Linked DNA regions of Niabella yanshanensis. The protein of the gene in region 1 binds, or shares a complex with, the protein of each later gene. Links are inferred from orthologs where the notes say so. Each region holds a gene or a part of one and is shown in the gene's direction. Other genes may lie near its edges. The genes, in order: carA and carB.

Region 1 (9,001 bases):
AGGATCTATTTGCATTTGTATAATTTGCTCATCAATTGCAGAAGAATACCCTTGTCCGATGTATAATAATGCCAGTACCGCAGTAATGCCACCTAATGTATATAATATCTTCTTGAAATTTTCTTTTAAGAAGTCTCCGGAATTCTTTTCAAAAAACAAGCTATAAACGGTGATTACCGCCATTAAAGGCAAGGTAAGCTGGCAAATAACCAAGGCCATTGATGGAGCCCTGAAACTGTTGTACAGCGGTAGTGAGTTCAATAAAATTTCATTGAATCCGAAAAAGTATTTACCCCAACTCATCATTATTGCCAATACAGATATGATAAGAAGCGGCCACTTTAATTGATTTTTCACTATTACAAATCCTATAATCGCCAAAATAAATATAACAGCTCCAATATATGCTGGACCACCTGAATACTCCGGCGAAACCATCCCCCCCCAATAAGCGGGGAATTGGCTTGCAAATTGGGCGGCCTGCATTTCGGGAACACCTGCTGCGGCTAATTTTTCAATTACTTTTGAATCTTCCTTTAAAGTGGTGCCACTGCTGCCGCCTACCGCCTTGGGCATAAACATAATGATGGGCTCAATCATACTCATGCTATAACTCATGGCATAATCAGGATCCAATCCTTTTGTATTTACGGCTTTTACTTCGTTACCTTTTATTTCAACGCTCTTACCGCCACGCATGGTGTACTCTTTATACTCTTTAGTGGTTAAAAAGGCCAGGGAATAGCAACCCAGCCCCACCAATGCAGCCACTGCACTTAATCCAAATGATATAGCCAGGTGCTTAAAATCTTTATTCCTGATCCAAACAACAACATAACCAATCGTAACAGCGCCTGCGATCATAAAGAAATAATATGCTATCTGCGGGTGATTAGCCATCAACACCAGTGTAGCGCCCAAGGTAGCTACTGCCAACCCAATCCAGTAGCGTTTATTAAAAATAAGTAAAAGCCCTGCCAGCAAAAAAGGCATGTAAGCAATGGTCATCATTTTGGTTTCGTGGCCTGCACTTACGATAAGCGGATTGTAGGTGGAATAAGCAAATGCCAATCCGCCCAGAATGCCTGTCACCGGGTTAAATCGCAACACCACGCATAAAATATAAAAGCACACGCAGGCGATAAAGAAAAAGTTCATGGGCTTGGGCAGGCCCAAACCAAACACTTTGTTTAAATCCACAGGCAAAGCGCTTTTTCCTTCCATGGCAATCTGGTAATTAGGCATCCCACTAAAAACAGTGGTGCTCCATAGCGGCATCGTGCCTGTCTTTTCTTTTACATCAAAAGCATTTTGTGCGGAACCACGCCACCCTTCTATACCCGTGTCATGCTGGTTTAAGGTCTTGCCATCCAACACAGGTTTACAAAACAACACGGCTACTACTAAAAAAACCAGGATTGCCAACACATGTGGTAGTACTTTCTTCAGCCAAAGATTATTCATATTGTATTTTTAATTGCCACGAAGACACTAAGACGCAAAGTAATAATTAAGTTACAATACCATCCTTTTAATGCCATTCTTAATAAGAGGAACTGAAAAATTGATGATACATCCTAATCTTGTATCCGTAAGTTTAAGATAACTTAAAAGTTGAGCCTCCCAAACCGAGTTATATTCTTCACGTGCTTTTAATTCAAGTATTATTTTATTATTCACTAATATATCCAGTCTCAGCCCTTCAGCAAACACTACTCCATCATAAACGATAGGCACTTTTTGCTGATAGACAAATGGGATACCTTCTTTTCTCAATTTATAACAAAAACATTTCTCTTACACCGATTCTAACAAACCAGGGCCTAACGCCTTATGTATTTTATAGGCGATATTAACGGTTTTACGACCTAAGTTTTCAGTATCTGAATCTAATGGTATCAATACTAATTGCATTGAGCCTTTGTGTCTTTGTGGCTGTTGAGCAAATTAATACTATTTTATATGAAACACTGCCGAAATTTTTCAGTCTTTTACAAAATAAATATAATCCTGAAAAATTTCCGCAGCGTTCATCCGGGCTAAAAATAATAATAAATTTGCCGGATAAATTCGCTTATGCGTTGGTTAATATTTTTGTCCCGGGTCTCCTTTTTATGCGGACTTTTCATGTTATTGGCTTTTTCTCTTCTTTTTACTTCCTGGAGTGAGCATCAAGGATTTGCCTCTACTGTTATCATGGCCGGGTACGGATTGGCAATGCTCCTCCTTCCATTAACAGGTATTTTTTATCTCATCTTAACAATTACCGGAAGAAAACCAGGTCAATTTGTACCCCGCTGGCTGATGATCTCTAATATAATTATGCTTTTTATTTTCTTAATTTTTACCTTTTATTTTAATGATCCGTACTATAATCAACGATAAACCCACGAGGCTTTTCATTTTGTTGGGAGGCTTTTTTATTGCCAATGCCATCATTGCCGAGGTAATTGGCGTAAAACTCTTTTCATTGGAGAAAACGATAGGCATCGCCCCCTTCCATCTCAGCATCTTTGGCAATCCTTTTTCATTTAATCTTACCGCCGGCGTATTACTCTGGCCGGTTGTATTTATCATGACGGACATCATTAATGAATACTACGGTGTAAAAGGCGTAAGGTTCTTATCTTTTTTAGCTGCGGCACTCATCGCCTACACGTTTATTATGTTCCAGGGTGCTATTGGGTTAACACCGGCCGACTTCTGGGTAGGTAATTATAAAAATCAGCAAATTAACAACGCCAACGAGGCCTACCGGGTGATACTGGGGCAGGGGTCCTGGATCATTATCGGTTCTTTAGCGGCGTTTTTAATAGGTCAAATATTAGATGTACTTGTGTTTCATAGCATTAAGCGAATGACGGGGGAAAAAGCCATCTGGCTGCGGGCAACCGGATCAACCCTGGTATCGCAACTGATTGACAGCTTTGTAGTGCTTTTTATAGCTTTTTATATAGGCCCCCGTGTATCGGGTAACCAGGGCGAGCCCTGGAGCCTGAACCTTGTAATGGCGATCTGTGTAGGTAATTATATATACAAATTTGTTGTGGCAATCATGATGACGCCGGTGATTTACGGGGTACATTCGCTGATTGAACGATACCTGGGCCATAACCTGGCCGCCGAAATGAAACGCCAGGCAATGACAAAAGGCAGCTAATTACGCGCTCCAAATAAATAATGGGCCACCCTTTCAATATCTGATTTTTTAGCCTTATTTTTGCGCGATTTTTTGTTGAAATTTATTCATCAGTACAAGGGTGCGACGCAAAATCGCTGATAGCAGCACTAAGTTGGGCCCACAATAAAAAAAATTCATGTCCGAAACACAATCCCGCGCTATTTTATTGTTAGAAGATGGAACCGTTGCCGAAGGATTTGCCTTTGGGGCAATTGGTACAACCACCGGTGAAATTTGTTTTAACACAGGTATGACCGGCTACCAGGAAGTTTTTACTGACCCCAGTTATTATGGCCAGATCGTAATTATGAATGCTGTGCATGTGGGCAATTACGGTGTAATTCCGGAAGATGTAGAGAGCGATAGCGTGAAAGTATTGGGGGTTATTGCAAAAAACCTGAATGAAAATTACTCACGTAAGAGAGCTGAGGGCTCGCTGGATGCTTATTTAAAAAAGAACAATATCGTTTCCATACATGGTGTAGATACAAGAGCTTTGGTAGCGCATATCCGCACCAAAGGTGCTATGAACTGTATCATTTCGTCTGAAACATTTGATATAGAGGAGCTTAAATTAAAGCTCGCTGAAACCCCGGATATGAGTGGGCAGGAGCTGGCTTCCAAGGTGTCCACTAAAGAGGCTTACGAATTGGGCGATGCGGGCTCTGAAATCAAAATTGCGGTAATGGATTACGGCACCAAACGCAATATATTAAATTGTATGGTGGAGCGTGGTGCGCATGTAAAGGTTTTCCCGGCCAAAACTTCACTTGAAGAAGTAAAGAGCTTTAATCCTGACGGATATTTTATTTCTAACGGCCCAGGCGACCCCGCGGCTATGAATTACGCGATTGATACAGTAAAGGAAATATTAAACGAAGAGAAGCCGGTTTTTGGTATCTGTTTAGGCCACCAGCTTTTAGCGTTGGCCAACGGTATTGAAACCTTTAAAATGCACCATGGTCACAGAGGCTTGAATCATCCTGTAAAAAACCTGGTGACCGGTAAATCAGAGATCACTACCCAGAATCATGGATTTGGTGTTAATCCTGAATCCATCAAAACTTCTGATAAGGTGGAAGTAACCCATGTCAACCTGAATGATCAGTCCATTGAAGGTATACGGGTTAAAGGGAAACCCGCTTTTTCCGTTCAATATCACCCCGAAAGCACACCGGGCCCACACGATTCCCGTTACTTATTCGACGATTTTATTGCGCTGATTAAGGAGTCGAAAAATTAATATTACTTACATCATATTTGAAGCCGGGCTTTTGTCAGAAGCCCGGCTTTTTTATGGATACAAATCATCTGAAGCAGAAACTGCTGAAAATTTTCAAAAAAATACTTGCAAATTTTTTCTGCTTTTTGCGGTTTTTTGCAGGAAACTGTATTATCTTTAAGCTATCCTTAACAAATTCTTAATCGATTGCTGAAAAAAGAGAGACAAGCGTACATACTGCATCAACTCAATCTGCATAATAAAGTATTGAGTGTAGACTTATGTAGTGAAATTGCTGTTTCTGAAGATACCATAAGAAGGGATTTGCAGGAGTTGTCGGAGGCTGGACAGTTAATTAAGGTGCACGGGGGTGCTTTGTCGATGGCTTTTAATGAGGTGCAGTTTACGCCAATCAACGTTTACTCGCAGGCACACAAAAAGCTGATTGTTAGTAAAGCGCTACAATTGATACATAGCGGAATGTTTATACTGACCAGTGGAGGTACTACCATTTTAGAATTGATAAGGGCTTTGCCCCCTCAATTGAAGGTCACGATTATGACGGGGAGTATTCCGGTTATAAATGCTTGTATGGCACATCCAAAGCTTGATGTGGTAGTGATTGGAGATAAATTATCAAGAGACTCGAAGATCACGGTTGGTGCCGAAGCGATACAAAAGATCAGTCATGTAAATGCCGATCTGTGCTTTTTAGGTACCAATGCTATTGATATCCAGCATGGCCTTACAGACAATGACTGGGAAGTGGTTCAGATAAAGAAGGCAATGGTCAATTCTGCATCTAAAGTAATCTGTATGACGATCTCTGAAAAACTGCAGACTTACCAGCCCATCAGTGTGTGCAAAATAGAAAAGATCGATTACCTGATCACTGAGCTGGATCCTTCAAACGAAGCTTTAACGCCTTTTAAGGAAGCAGGCGTAACTGTAATATAGACAATCAGAACAATTATATTTTTTAAATCAAAATTATGAGGAAAACAATTGTAAGTGTACTCTTGCTTTGGATGGCGAGTTGTTGCCTTCCATATATTGCATCCGCACAAACCAAAACAGTAACCGGAACTGTTACGTCATCTGCCAAGACCCCGATCCCTGGAGTTACTGTAATGGTAAAAGGTACCACCAGGGCTACGTCTACCAACCCAAACGGTAAATTCTCTATTGCTGTTGAACCAGGGCAAACCTTAGAGTTTAGCTCTATTGGTTTTGAGGGTAAATCGGTAACGTTAGGAAACGAAAGCATTATTGAAGTGGTATTGATTGAAGGCGAGGGAAAGCAAGAAGAGGAGGTCGTTGTTACAACAGAATTCGGTATGAAGCGGATCGGAAGAGCCGTGGGCTCGTCGGTACAGGTGGTAGATGGGGCAACCATAGCTGAATCGGGAAGGGAATCCTTTATTTCTGCTCTTGCCGGAAGAGTACCCGGTCTTAATGTTACTTCCACCAGTGGTTTGCCCGGGGCCTCCAATACTGTAGTGCTGAGAAACCTCACCTCTATTTCGGGCAATAACCAGCCACTTTATGTGATAGATGGTGTGCCTATGAATAATTCAACTTACGACCCAATAAGCATGGCAGGAGGCGAAACCTACTCTGTACGTAACCAGGATTACTCTTCCCGCGGCAATGATGTAAATCCCGAAGACATTGCGTCCATTACAGTACTGAAAGGTGCCGCTGCTGCTGCATTATACGGCTCGGATGCATCTAACGGAGCCATTATTATTACCACTAAAAAGGGACGTGCAGGTAGCGGAAGAGTAACCTATAACAACTTCTTTAAATGGGACAAAGCATACGGATGGCCCGATATGCAGACCAAGTATTCCAATGGAGCATATGGTACGACTAACTATTATAATACCGCAAAATTTGGGGGACTTTATCCGGATAACGTCGCACAATATGATAATATCGCCGCCATTTTACAGACAGGAACCCAGCAACGGCATAACCTGTCCGTTGAAGCAGGTAGCGATAAAGCTACAATAAGGGGTGGTGTTTCCTACCTGGGCCAGAAAGGAGTCATAAAAATGACCGACTACGACCGTTTCAACGTTAGCCTTTCAGGCCAAGCAAAAATTACGGATTGGCTCAAATTTGAAGCAGCAATACAGTATACCCGAACCGAAAACAACAAGGCATTGAGAGGAACAGACGGACCTCTTTACAGAGCCATGATATGGCCAATGGTAGATGACATCACTAATTATCAAACATTGGACGGGCTTATGAGAAAGCCAGACTACTATCTTGACCTTGATCTTCTCAACCCTCTGTTTGCAATGAACAAGAACAAGAACTTCGACCGAACCAATAGGTTTACCTCCAATATGGCTTTTACCATTACTCCTACAGCTCATACGTTCTTACGCGGTCAAGTGGGCTGGGATGTGGGTATGCAAACATTTGAAACATCCTGGCATCCCTACTATGCAGCAAGAAATGCAGGCCTGGGTCGATACGACCTTGTTCAATCTAATTTTTCTGATCCCACGGTAAATATTTTAGCGGGTTACAATAATAAGTTTTTTAATAATAAATTATCTTTTGCCGGTCAGGTAGGCTATCACCAGCTAGAAAATGGCATAATCAGACTGGCTACTAATGGAAGTAAGTATATTATACCCGATTTTCAATCCATTAATAACACCGATCCGGTTTCCATTACATCCAGACAAAGAAATACCAAGCGCCGTATTCAGGCCGTATCGGCTCAATTTGAGTTTGGATACAACAATCTGGCATTTGTTACACTTAGAGGTAGAAACGACTGGTCATCAACTTTACCTGTAAATAATAATTCTTATTTCTACCCGGCAATTGAAGGCTCTTTGATACTGACCGAATTTGAAGCAATAAAGCGAATTAAGGCGATCAGCTACTTCAAGCTTAGAGGATCAATAGCCCAGGTAGGTAAGGATGCAGGCCCGTTGGAAATATATCCGCAGCTGGAGCCTACCAATTTAACCGGAGGTGGATGGAAATACGGATTTACGGGACCCAACCCCCAATTGCGTCCTGAAATGACCACAGCCCGTGAAGTAGGCTTTGATGCCCGTTTTTTAAACAACAGGATCAATACCTATTTTACTTATTTTACTACCCGCAATGAAGACCAGATTGTGAAAGGATTTCGCCTGAGTTATGCCACCGGTTTTGTATTGAATACATTAAACGTAGGCGCCTTCAAAACCTGGGGCTGGGAAGCAAGTATAGATGGCGATATTATCAAAAACGCTAAAGGACTTACATGGAATGTAGGCATGAATGGTTCCAGTGGTCGCTCCAAAGTACTATACTTACCCGCTAATGTCAGTGAATATTATAACGCCTACACCTGGAACTCTGGTAATATAAGAAACGGTATCGCAGTGGGCAATCCCATTACAACATTAAGTGGCCGTGGATTCGAACGCAATAGTGCAGGACAGGTTTTAATTGATCCATCTACCGGATTGCCCATCGTCAGTGCATTGTGGACTGTAATCGGCGACAGGGAGCCCAAGCTGCGATTCGGCGCTACAACCAGCCTAACTTATAAGGGAATACGCTTGTCTGGCCTATTTGCAGGCAGATATGGCGCTACAGTAGTAAACGGAACCAAAAGATCAATGATGACCCAGGGATTAAGCTGGGAGTCTGTTGCACTTCGTGAAAGCCGTCCCGTTGTTTTCAACGGAGTGGTAAGAGATGGAAAGCAAAATACGGCAAATCCAACTGTAAACACCATAGCTGTAGATCCGGGCCTTGCGGCAGCAAGCATATATGCTGGTGGTGATGAAGACTGGTTAGAAAAAGATGTGAACTACGTTCGCCTACAGGAATTAAGATTATCGTATACACTACCTAAAAGCTTGTTTTCAAGAATGCGCATAATATCAGGGATGGATGTATACGTAGTAGGTAACGATTTAGCTACCTGGACTAATTATTCAGGGATAGATGCCGTAGGTAATACGGTTTCAGCCGCAGCTGGTGGCACAGGCGGCGAGGGGTATGATGTATGGTCAATTCCCAATCCCAGAGGTATTACTGTCGGTATCAGCTTAAACTTAAATTAAACGAATTATGAAAAAAATAATCATATTACTTACAATACCTTTACTTTTTGCAATGGGCAGTTGTAAAAAGTACCTGGACGTAAACAAAAACACAGATTCTCCCGACTATGTAGAAGCCCATTTATACCTCGCAGGTATACAACAAGCCTTCCAGGGACTTTACTGGGATGTAAGAGCTACCGGGCCATTAACACAAATGATGGGAGCCAGTGGCGATTATAGTGTTTACGGCAATCATTTTTATATTCCAGGTAGTGATGCAGCCGGTGAAACCTGGCGAGTAGTTTACTGGTTGCAGGGGATGAACCTGGAGAACCTGATCAACCAGTCTATGGAAGCAGAAAACTGGACCCTGGCAGGTATTGGATATGCCATCAAAGCATTCTCCTGGGACGCGCTTACCAAATTGAATGTTGATGCACCCATGAAACAGGCTTATGTACCAGGATTACTTTCGCACGATTACGACTACCAAAGCGATATATATCCGCAAATAAGAGAATGGGCATA
Region 2 (9,558 bases), 530 kb from region 1 along the record:
ACCAGCAATACCCGATGCCAAAGGACGCACATGAAAAAGACGAGGTTTTTGTAGGCCGCATCCGCCGCGATGAAACACAGCCTAAAACATTAAATATGTGGATCGTGAGTGACAACCTGCGTAAGGGTGCGGCTACTAATGCCGTTCAGGTAGCTGAGTACCTGGTAGCTAACAACCTGATATAAGTTTTATTTATAACAGTCTTATAAAAGCCGGAGGTTATCAACCGCCGGCTTTTATTTTCTCAGGCGATAACGAACCCTTATAATATGGATTTAACTTTTTAAGGTTAAGCGCATCCTAAAAATGAAGTAAATTGCATATATGGACAACATTTTAAATGAACCAGCGCCAGCCTATCAAAAAGCCTTTTATACAATGTCCGAATACCTGGAAATGGAAAAGGCTTCTGATACCAAGCATGAGTTTTTCCAGGGAGGAGTGTTTGCTTTGGCCGGAGCCGGAAGACGGCACAATGTGATTTCTAAGAATATGTCTGGCGAGTTATATACAGCGCTGAAAGGCAAGTCCTGCCAACCTTATGGCAGCGATCTGCGTATCCATATCCCGGAAAATACATTATTTACTTATCCCGATATCTCGGTTATCTGTGGAGAGATTACTGCTTCGAAAGAAGATGAAGACACCGCAGTGCTTCCTACAGTTCTTATTGAGATCCTGTCTCCATCCACAAAAAACTACGACCGCGGCGGAAAATTTAAATTATACAGGGATATTCCAACATTAAAAGAATATATACTTATAGATAGTGAATCAATAAATATAGAATGCTTCAGGTTGAATGCCGGCGGGCATTGGGAACTGGAAGAGTACAAAACACCTGAGAACACGTTAACGATTGAATCACTAAACGTGTCTATCAACATCAGGGATATTTATAACGGCACCCAGATGCCTGCTTAAAAATTTTATAAATGATTACCTCAATCATTGAACCCAGCAATGATCTCTTCTGCGTGCTGCTTGCTTTTAGGCTTCAGGATGATTTTTTTGATAACACTTTTTTCATCAATTAAAAAAGTAGTGCGATATACACCCATATACTTATGACCAAACATTTGCTTCTCCCCCCACACACCATATTTCTCTAATATTTTATGACCAGTATCCGCAATCAATGGAAATGGCAGTGAATTACGTTGTTCAAATCGTTTGTGTTTGGCCGCATCGTCAGGACTAACCCCAACTATTTCAATACCATGTTGCCGGAGCAATGCAAAATTATCCCTAAGATTACAGGCCTGTATAGTACAGGTTGGGGTCAGATCCTGGGGGTAAAAGTATAAGGCAAGCTTTCTTCCTTTGTATTCTGATAAAGATATTTTGTTGCCATCCTGATCTTTGCCTGTAAATGCCGGTGCCTTCTGCCCTTCTTTTAAATGTGTAGCCATGAAGCGATTGCTGATTTGTTTATTGCTGATTGACGATTTTATTTCTTCTTCGTTGTGCTGCTGGTTTTAGAGGCACTGCTTTTTGTTGCAGCCTTCCTGACAGTTGTTTTAGAAGCAGTAGCTGTCTTTTTCGTTGTTACCTGCTTAGTCGTGCTTTCTTTTTTTGCCGAACTGCTTTTGGTAGCTGTTGATGTTTTTTTGGCCGAAGACTTTCCAGATGTTTTGGCCGTTGTTTTCGATGTTTTATAAGCCGACGTTGCAAGCTTTTTCGAATCTGTTTTCTTTGCAGCTGTAGTTTTTGCACTTGTCTTTTTAGCGGTTACAGCCGTTCTGTTAACAACCGGTTCAGGCTTTTCTTCTAAAAGATTAGAGTTAGAAGCCTTTGTTGCGGCCGGAGGATTGATGCCCCTCACAAACTGCCAACTCCTGCGTGTTACATTTCCGGCAACATCGGTTACTATTACCGTCAACTCATGCTGACCTGCTGTAATTCGTCCATCAGAAAAATGATAGATCCAGGTACGGCCTTTATCGTTGGTGAATCGCAGCCACTTGCCATCCACTTCTGCCCTGAAATCTGCAATGCCATAATTATCGGTTGGAGTAAAAGTAATTCTGGTTGCCTTATTCAGATTGACTACCTCACCGCTCCCTAATGCATTAACAGACGGGGGTGCGTTATCAATAAAAGCCTCAAAAGTTCCGAAATCCCGGAATTGCGCTGTCAGCCACTCGCCATTCCATACGGCTTTGCGCACTGTTGTGTTTTTACCTACCCGCTTAATAACAATCTTGTTTCTATTTTCGGGGCTAATGTATTTATCTGGCTTTATTCTTACTTCATAGTTACTATGAACCGGAATATAGGTCTCGCCTAATTTGTGCCTCGCCGATACGCTGTTTAAGGCGGCAGAGGGTGCGCTTGAATACCCCGTATTCATTTTATCGTAAATAGCATTCAATGGCATATTGGCTTCAAATGAAGCCCGGCTCAAGCGATTAGGTCTTCCGGCCTGCCACTCGTACGGCTTTACCGGCGGAGCAGCAGCACCATTATTCCTGATGTTGAAATGAATTGTTGATTGATTGCCATTAGCGTCGGCCACATCTATTTGTACGGTATGCGTTAGGGTATCATTGAGAGATACCAGGTTGTTCGGCCCCAGGTCATAATATACGCCACTTAAATCGCCCGGTAATTTAGAGGTATGCTGCATCCAGCTGCCGCCGGTGCTCACCATTTTATAATCTACCTGGCAGTTCATATAACGGCTATCCGGATAATCGATGCTATCAATATAAAAACTGCTTTTTTCTACACCATCTACAAAAAGCCTCGCGCTGTAAATGCCATCCTGGTTGCCGGTACCATTACGGGTATCATAAGCCTGTATGGAAAAGCTCAATTTATTTAAACTGGTGTTGATGACGCCTCCGGCTACTGAATATGCGCCGCCTGTTTTTGTTAATTTATACTGGGACGGCGTTTGATCATATACTGAATTATTGCGGTCGTACATGGCCAGCTTAATAACAGTTGGTGCAATATTATCAACAATAGGAGTGCCGAATAAAGTGGGATTCAACCTCCGTGCCGAGCGGGTATCTATTACTTCCCAGTGCACATGCGGCCCGCCAGAGCCTCCGGTTGTACCGCTGAAAGAAATAAAATCACCCTTCTTTACCGGGAATTGGCCCGGCGGAATCGTCAAAGCCGTTGGCCAGGACTCGGTTTTATATTGATGCTCCGTAACATATCTTTCAAGATCGTCTCTGAAATCATTGAGATGGCCATACAAAGTTGAAGTACCGTTGGGATGTGTGATGATAATCCACCGGCCCCAGCTCAGCGGCTCAATTCCAACAAAGGAGATATAACCATCTGCCGCTGCATAAACATTCTGATTCACCACCTGGTTGGTACGCACATCCAGCCCCATATGCCAGTGATTGGATCTTAGTTCACCCATATTAGCTACGATATCAGGCTTCAAATTGGTTACCCACCTGAAGTATCCCTGTGGGTACACAGGCTTCTTGTATAATTGGCCAAAAGATGCAAATCCGGTCAATAAAATCCCTAACAGCATGAAATTTTTCTTCGACATGCGCCAAAAATAACGAAACCGTTTAAATAGCTTCCTGGTGTCACTGTGTAATAACTTTATGTTTACATCTTTACGAATAGTTTTGCCAAACTAAAATTCCGGTACTATGCGTTGTTTCGTTCTCGGCCTGTTGGTGTTATGTGCTTTGGGGGTTAATGGCCAATCGGTCAAACCGGTAACACCAGACTGGCATTACCTGGATTATAAAACCGACGGGTACCTGGGCATTAGCCTGCAACAAGCTTATGATTTACTCAAAAACAAAAAAAGCACACCCGTAATTGTTGCCGTTATAGATAGCGGCATAGATACTTTACAACCCGACCTAAAACCTGTCCTCTGGACCAACCCGAAAGAAATTCCTAATAATAAATCAGATGATGACGGCAATGGCCTGGTAGATGATTATTATGGCTGGAATTTTTTAGGCGCACCGGATGGTGAAAACCTGGCCATGAGTATTAGTGATGAATACCGCACTTTTTACCGGTTTAAGGCTGTATTTGAAAACAAAACGCAAAAACAGATCCCCGATTCGCTAAGCTGGCAATACCAACAATGGATAAGCGCCAAAGCGAGGCTGGAGGAGGGTTTTAATGATGCTCAAAAGGTAATTGGCGCCGTCCGCAAGAATTTCAGCCTGATATCCGATGCCAATACCGCCATGCAGCAGGTTACCGGAAAAGAAGTTTTTTTTATAAAAGACCTGGATAGCCTGGAATCCAATCCTTCAGTCAAAGATCTTGTCAGCTTGTGGCGGAATCTTTTGAGCGAGCAACCATCTGGCAATAACCAGGCGCTAATGAAGGATTTTGGTAATTATAAACAGAGTTTGGAAGACGATTTGATCAAATTGACCACACCACCGGACGAAGCCCGAAATAATTTATTAAAAGACAACGGCTATGATATCAACGCTATTCATTATGGCAATCATAATTTAACTACCCATAGCGGTTATCATGGTACCAGCGTTAGCAGCATTATTGGCGCGGTACGTAATAATAAGGAAGGCATAGACGGCATTGCCGATAACGTAAAAATTATGATGATACGGGGAATCCTTGGTAAAGACGAATTTGATAAGGATGTAGCTTTGTCAATTAGATATGCAGTTGACCATGGCGCTAAGGTGATTAATATGAGTTTCGGAAAATACATTTCCCCGGACAAGCGCTGGGTAGACGAGGCCATTGCATATGCATTATCAAAGGATGTGGTGTTAGTACACGGGTCGGGGAACGATGCATCGGATAACGATGTAACTGCTAACTATCCCAGTTCGTATACTATTGGAGGCAAACTGCTGCCCAATGTAATACAGGTAGGCGCCAGCGGCGACGAAAGCCTGGGCCGGCTTGTAGCTTCATTTAGTAATTATGGTAAAAAAACGGTAGATGTATTTGCACCCGGTGTGCAAATTCGCTGTGCTATTGCAGGCAAGGGCACCGAAATTTCGAGCGGTACCAGCTTATCAAGTCCCATTGTAGCGGGAATAGCGGCTTTACTGCGATCCTATTTCCCCCATTTAACCGCCACAGAGGTGGTAAATATTATAAAAGAGTCGGGAACCATTCCCTCTGAAAAAGTATTGATGCCGGGCGATGATAAGAAGCTGGTCGCACTTAGCGAGCTCTGCTCAACCGGAAAAATTGTGAATGCGGCGAATGCGGTAAAGCTGGCAATAGAGAATTAATAAGGTAGCGGGCCTGCTGCCACCTGTACCGCAGTGAAAGTGCTTGCGACGCAATATTGACGCCACTTGCTTGGCGCTGGTATTAAATTTCTAAAAAATTGGTCATTTCAGTCATTTTTTATCCCCTCTTTCCTACCAAACCCGTACTTTTGCGCAATTTGTTTTTTTAGGTAAAAAGGAAAATAAAAAAATGCCCAAGGATACATCCATAAAATCAGTTTTGATTATCGGCTCCGGCCCCATTATTATCGGACAAGCTTGTGAATTTGACTACTCTGGTACACAAGCCGCCCGCAGTTTACGCGAAGAAGGTATTAAAGTAATACTGATCAACAGTAACCCCGCCACCATCATGACAGACCCTATGATGGCGGATAAAGTATACCTGTTACCGCTTACCGTTGAAAGCATTGAGCAGATACTTCAGGAAAATGACATCGACGCCGTATTGCCGACCATGGGCGGGCAAACAGCGTTAAACCTGGCTAAAGAAGCCGAGGAGCTGGGCATCTGGCAGCAATACAATGTACGCCTGATTGGTGTGGATATTAAAGCTATTGATAAAGCAGAAGATCGCGAAAAGTTCCGCCAGTGGATGATTCAATTAGGAGTGCCGGTAGCAACTGCCAAAACGGCCAACTCTTTCCTGGAAGGAAAAGAATTTGCGCAGGAAATAGGGTTCCCGCTGGTCATTCGTCCTTCATTTACCCTGGGTGGTACCGGTGGTGGATTTGTACACGACAAAGACGAGCTGGACGAAGCCCTCAACCGGGGTTTACAGGCATCACCCATCCACGAAGTATTAGTGGAGCAGGCAGTATTAGGATGGAAAGAATTTGAATTAGAGCTATTACGTGATAATGCGGATAATGTATGTATTATATGTACGGTAGAGAACTTTGACCCGATGGGTGTTCATACAGGGGACTCCATCACGGTAGCGCCGGCCATGACCTTAAGTGATACCGGTATGCAGCTGATGCGTAATACTGCCATCATGATGATGCGCGACCTGGGTAACTTTGCGGGTGGTTGTAACGTACAGTTCTCCATGAGCCCGACTACTGAGGAAATCATTGCGATTGAGATTAACCCTCGCGTAAGCCGTTCGTCGGCTCTGGCATCTAAAGCTACCGGTTATCCCATTGCAAAAATTGCTGCAAAACTAGCTATTGGTTATAACCTGGATGAGCTGGAAAACCAGATCACCAAAACCACTTCGGCTTATTTTGAACCCGCACTCGACTATGTAATTGTAAAGATTCCCCGCTGGAACTTTGATAAGTTTAAAGGCGCTAATGATACTTTAGGCCTTCAAATGAAAAGTGTGGGTGAGGTGATGGCTATCGGCCGCAGCTTTAATGAAGCCGTACAGAAAGCCTGCCAGAGCCTGGAGAATAACGCGATTGGCTTAGGCTATTATGGTAAAAGTCTCATGCATGGCGAGGAGTTACTGGAATATATCAAGACTCCGAAATGGGACCGGATCTTCCGGATCAAAGACGCCCTGATGGCGGGTGTATCTGTAGGTACTATTTCTAAAGCTACCAATGGTATTGATCGCTGGTTCTTGTCTGAAATACAGAAATTGTGCGTAATTGAGAAAAAACTAACTGAATTAGGGTTAGACGATCTGAATACCGATATCATCCGCGAAGCGAAAGTAAATGGCTTTAGTGATGCGCAAATTGCGGCTTTAGTAGGTGCTGAAGAGGACGACGTATATGCAAAACGCAAAACCCTAGGTATCAATCGTGTATATAAAATGGTGGACACCTGTAGCGCCGAGTTTGAGGCAAAGACACCTTATTTCTACAGTACTTTTGACAGTCCCAGCATATCTTTTGGCACCGATGGATTAACACATAACGAATCAAAACTTACTGATAAGAAAAAGGTCATTGTATTGGGTAGCGGTCCCAACCGCATCGGGCAGGGTATTGAATTTGACTACTGCTGTGTACACGGTTTGCTGGCAATTAAAGAAGCCGGATACGAAGCGATCATGATGAACTGTAACCCTGAAACAGTAAGTACAGACTTCGATATGGCCGATAAACTATACTTCGAGCCGGTATACTGGGAGCATGTCCGAGAACTGATCGAATATGAAAAACCAGCTGGTGTTATTGTTCAGCTGGGTGGACAAACCGCCCTGAAGCTGGCTGAAAAGATCAAAGAAATGGGCGTGGAGATCATCGGTACTTCTTTTGATAACATGGATATTGCTGAAGATCGTGGCCGTTTTAGCGATATGCTGAAAGAGCTTAAAATACCTTACCCGGATTATGGAACTGCATGGACCGTAGATGAAGCAGTGGAAGTAGCCAACCGTGTGGGCTACCCTGTATTGGTCCGCCCTTCGTACGTACTGGGTGGTCAGCGCATGCGGATCGTAATTAATGATGAAGAAGTTGAGAAAGCAGTAATCAGCCTGCTGAAACATATTCCGGGCAATAAGATCCTGATCGACCATTTCCTGGATCGTTGCCAGGAGGCAGAAGTAGATGCCATTTTCGATGGTGAAAACTTCCACGTAATGGGCGTAATGGAGCATATTGAGCCCGCAGGTATCCATAGTGGCGACAGCCACGCCATGTTACCGGCCTTCAACCTTTCCCCGATGGAAGTAACCACCATGGAGCACTACGCGGAAAAGATTGCAAGGGCCTTGAACATTAAAGGTCTGATCAATATACAGTTTGCAATTAAAGATGGTAATGTTTACGTGATCGAGGCGAATCCACGTGCTTCACGTACCACACCATTTATTGCCAAAGCCTACCAGATTCCTTATTTGAACATTGCCACTAAAGTAATGCTGGGCGCCAATAAACTGACCGACTTCAAATTTGAAAAGAAATTGAACGGGTTTGCGATCAAAGAACCTGTATTCAGCTTTAACAAATTCCCCGGCGTGAATAAAGAGTTAGGCCCTGAAATGAAAAGTACGGGTGAAGCCATCCGCTTTATTAAAGATCTGAAAGATCCTTATTTCAGACAGCTTTATAAAGACAGGAGCATGTTCCTGAGTAAATAATCATCATGCTACTTATTCCAAAGTCCTTGCAAACGCAGGGACTTTTCTTTTTGATTGATACCGCGTAGCCCATCAACTAAGCATTATCTTCGCCGTATGAATTCATTAAATGAACAGGTAGTACTCGTTGATAGAAATGACAACCGTATTGGATTAATGGAGAAATTGGAAGCGCATGAAAAAGGCCTGCTTCACCGTGCCTTTTCGGTACTCCTGTTCAACAATCAAAAGGAATTGCTTTTACAGCAAAGAGCATTTGATAAGTATCACTGCGGCGGCCTGTGGACGAACACCTGCTGCAGTCACCCTCACCCGGGGGAAGACGTAAAAGATGCAGCGCTGCGACGCCTGAGGGAAGAAATGGGCATTGAATGCGACCTGAAAAAATCCTTTGAATTTATCTATAGAGCAGAGTTTGATAACGGACTCACCGAACATGAGTATGATCATGTATTCACCGGGACGTTTTCGGGAGCGCCGGTTATTAATTTACATGAAGTGGCCGACTGGAAGTACCTATCACGGGAAGCACTTCAAATAGACATGACAAAGCATCCTGAAAACTACACTCCATGGTTTAAAATCATCATTGACAAAATGAGGTAATAAATTGACCAGGATCTCACTATATCATATAATATTTGAAAATAATTGCAGCTAATAATGCACCTATGATAGGACCCACAACGGGTATCCAGCTATAGGCCCAGTCGCTATGGCCTTTTTTACCGATGGGTAATAAGGCGTGCATGATGCGGGGTCCCAGGTCCCGGGCGGGATTAATCGCATACCCTGTGGCTCCGCCTAAACTCAAGCCGATAGCCAACACAATGAAAGCTGCGGGCAGCGCGTCAAGGGCTCCTAAACTACTGGCTGGCGCTATAATAAATAAAACTGCAAATACAAGTACGAAAGTCCCTATTGCCTCAGTAATTAAATTATGAAATGTATTTCTTATTGCAGGGCCGGTACTAAACGTAGCAAGCTTGGCGGCTGTATCATCAGTGGCTGTATAGTGTTGTTTGTACGCAAGCCATACTAATAAAGATCCCAGCATAGCTCCCGACAATTGTCCTCCTATGTAAGCAGGGACTAAAGAAAGGTCTACCTTACCCAGGTAGGCTAACGCTATTGTTATGGCCGGGTTAATATGTCCGCCGCTGGTTTTGGAGGAGATAAATACGCCAATAAAAACAGCCATGGCCCAGCCAAATGTGATGACAATCCAGCCGCTATTATTACCCTTGGTTTTATTGAGCACTACATTTGCCACTACACCATTACCCAGCAAAATGAGAATGG

The links.
Region 2: the proteins of carA (region 1) and carB are in contact, whole or in part, in a solved structure (PDB 1KEE), measured with the Escherichia coli proteins. The link is inferred for Niabella yanshanensis from one-to-one orthologs.

The regions. Positions count from the first base shown.
Region 1 is NZ_CP139960.1:4,047,841-4,056,841, reverse strand. Bases 2,497-5,370 are described here. They hold carA (glutamine-hydrolyzing carbamoyl-phosphate synthase small subunit), read left to right. Parts: upstream 2,497-3,317; coding sequence 3,318-4,424; downstream 4,425-5,370. Other genes in these bases: U0035_RS16790 (DeoR/GlpR family DNA-binding transcription regulator), read left to right, coding at 4,611-5,360; U0035_RS16800 (queuosine precursor transporter), read left to right, coding at 2,497-3,160. Also shown: U0035_RS16810 (YfhO family protein), read right to left, coding at 1-1,464; more of U0035_RS16800, read left to right, coding at 2,360-2,496; U0035_RS16785 (SusC/RagA family TonB-linked outer membrane protein), read left to right, coding at 5,396-8,491; U0035_RS16780 (SusD/RagB family nutrient-binding outer membrane lipoprotein), read left to right, coding at 8,499-9,001. UniProt on the Escherichia coli protein: Small subunit of the glutamine-dependent carbamoyl phosphate synthetase (CPSase).
Region 2 is NZ_CP139960.1:3,519,137-3,528,694, reverse strand. What follows is about bases 5,026-8,456. They hold carB (carbamoyl-phosphate synthase large subunit), read left to right. Parts: upstream 5,026-5,406; coding sequence 5,407-8,256; downstream 8,257-8,456. Other genes in these bases: idi (isopentenyl-diphosphate Delta-isomerase), read left to right, coding at 8,353-8,456; U0035_RS14690 (S8 family serine peptidase), read left to right, coding at 5,026-5,216. Outside these bases: U0035_RS14710 (aspartate-semialdehyde dehydrogenase), read left to right, coding at 1-185; U0035_RS14705 (Uma2 family endonuclease), read left to right, coding at 325-924; bcp (thioredoxin-dependent thiol peroxidase), read right to left, coding at 945-1,412; U0035_RS14695 (peptidoglycan DD-metalloendopeptidase family protein), read right to left, coding at 1,451-3,520; more of U0035_RS14690, read left to right, coding at 3,627-5,025; more of idi, read left to right, coding at 8,457-8,862; U0035_RS14675 (MIP/aquaporin family protein), read right to left, coding at 8,882-9,558. UniProt on the Escherichia coli protein: Large subunit of the glutamine-dependent carbamoyl phosphate synthetase (CPSase).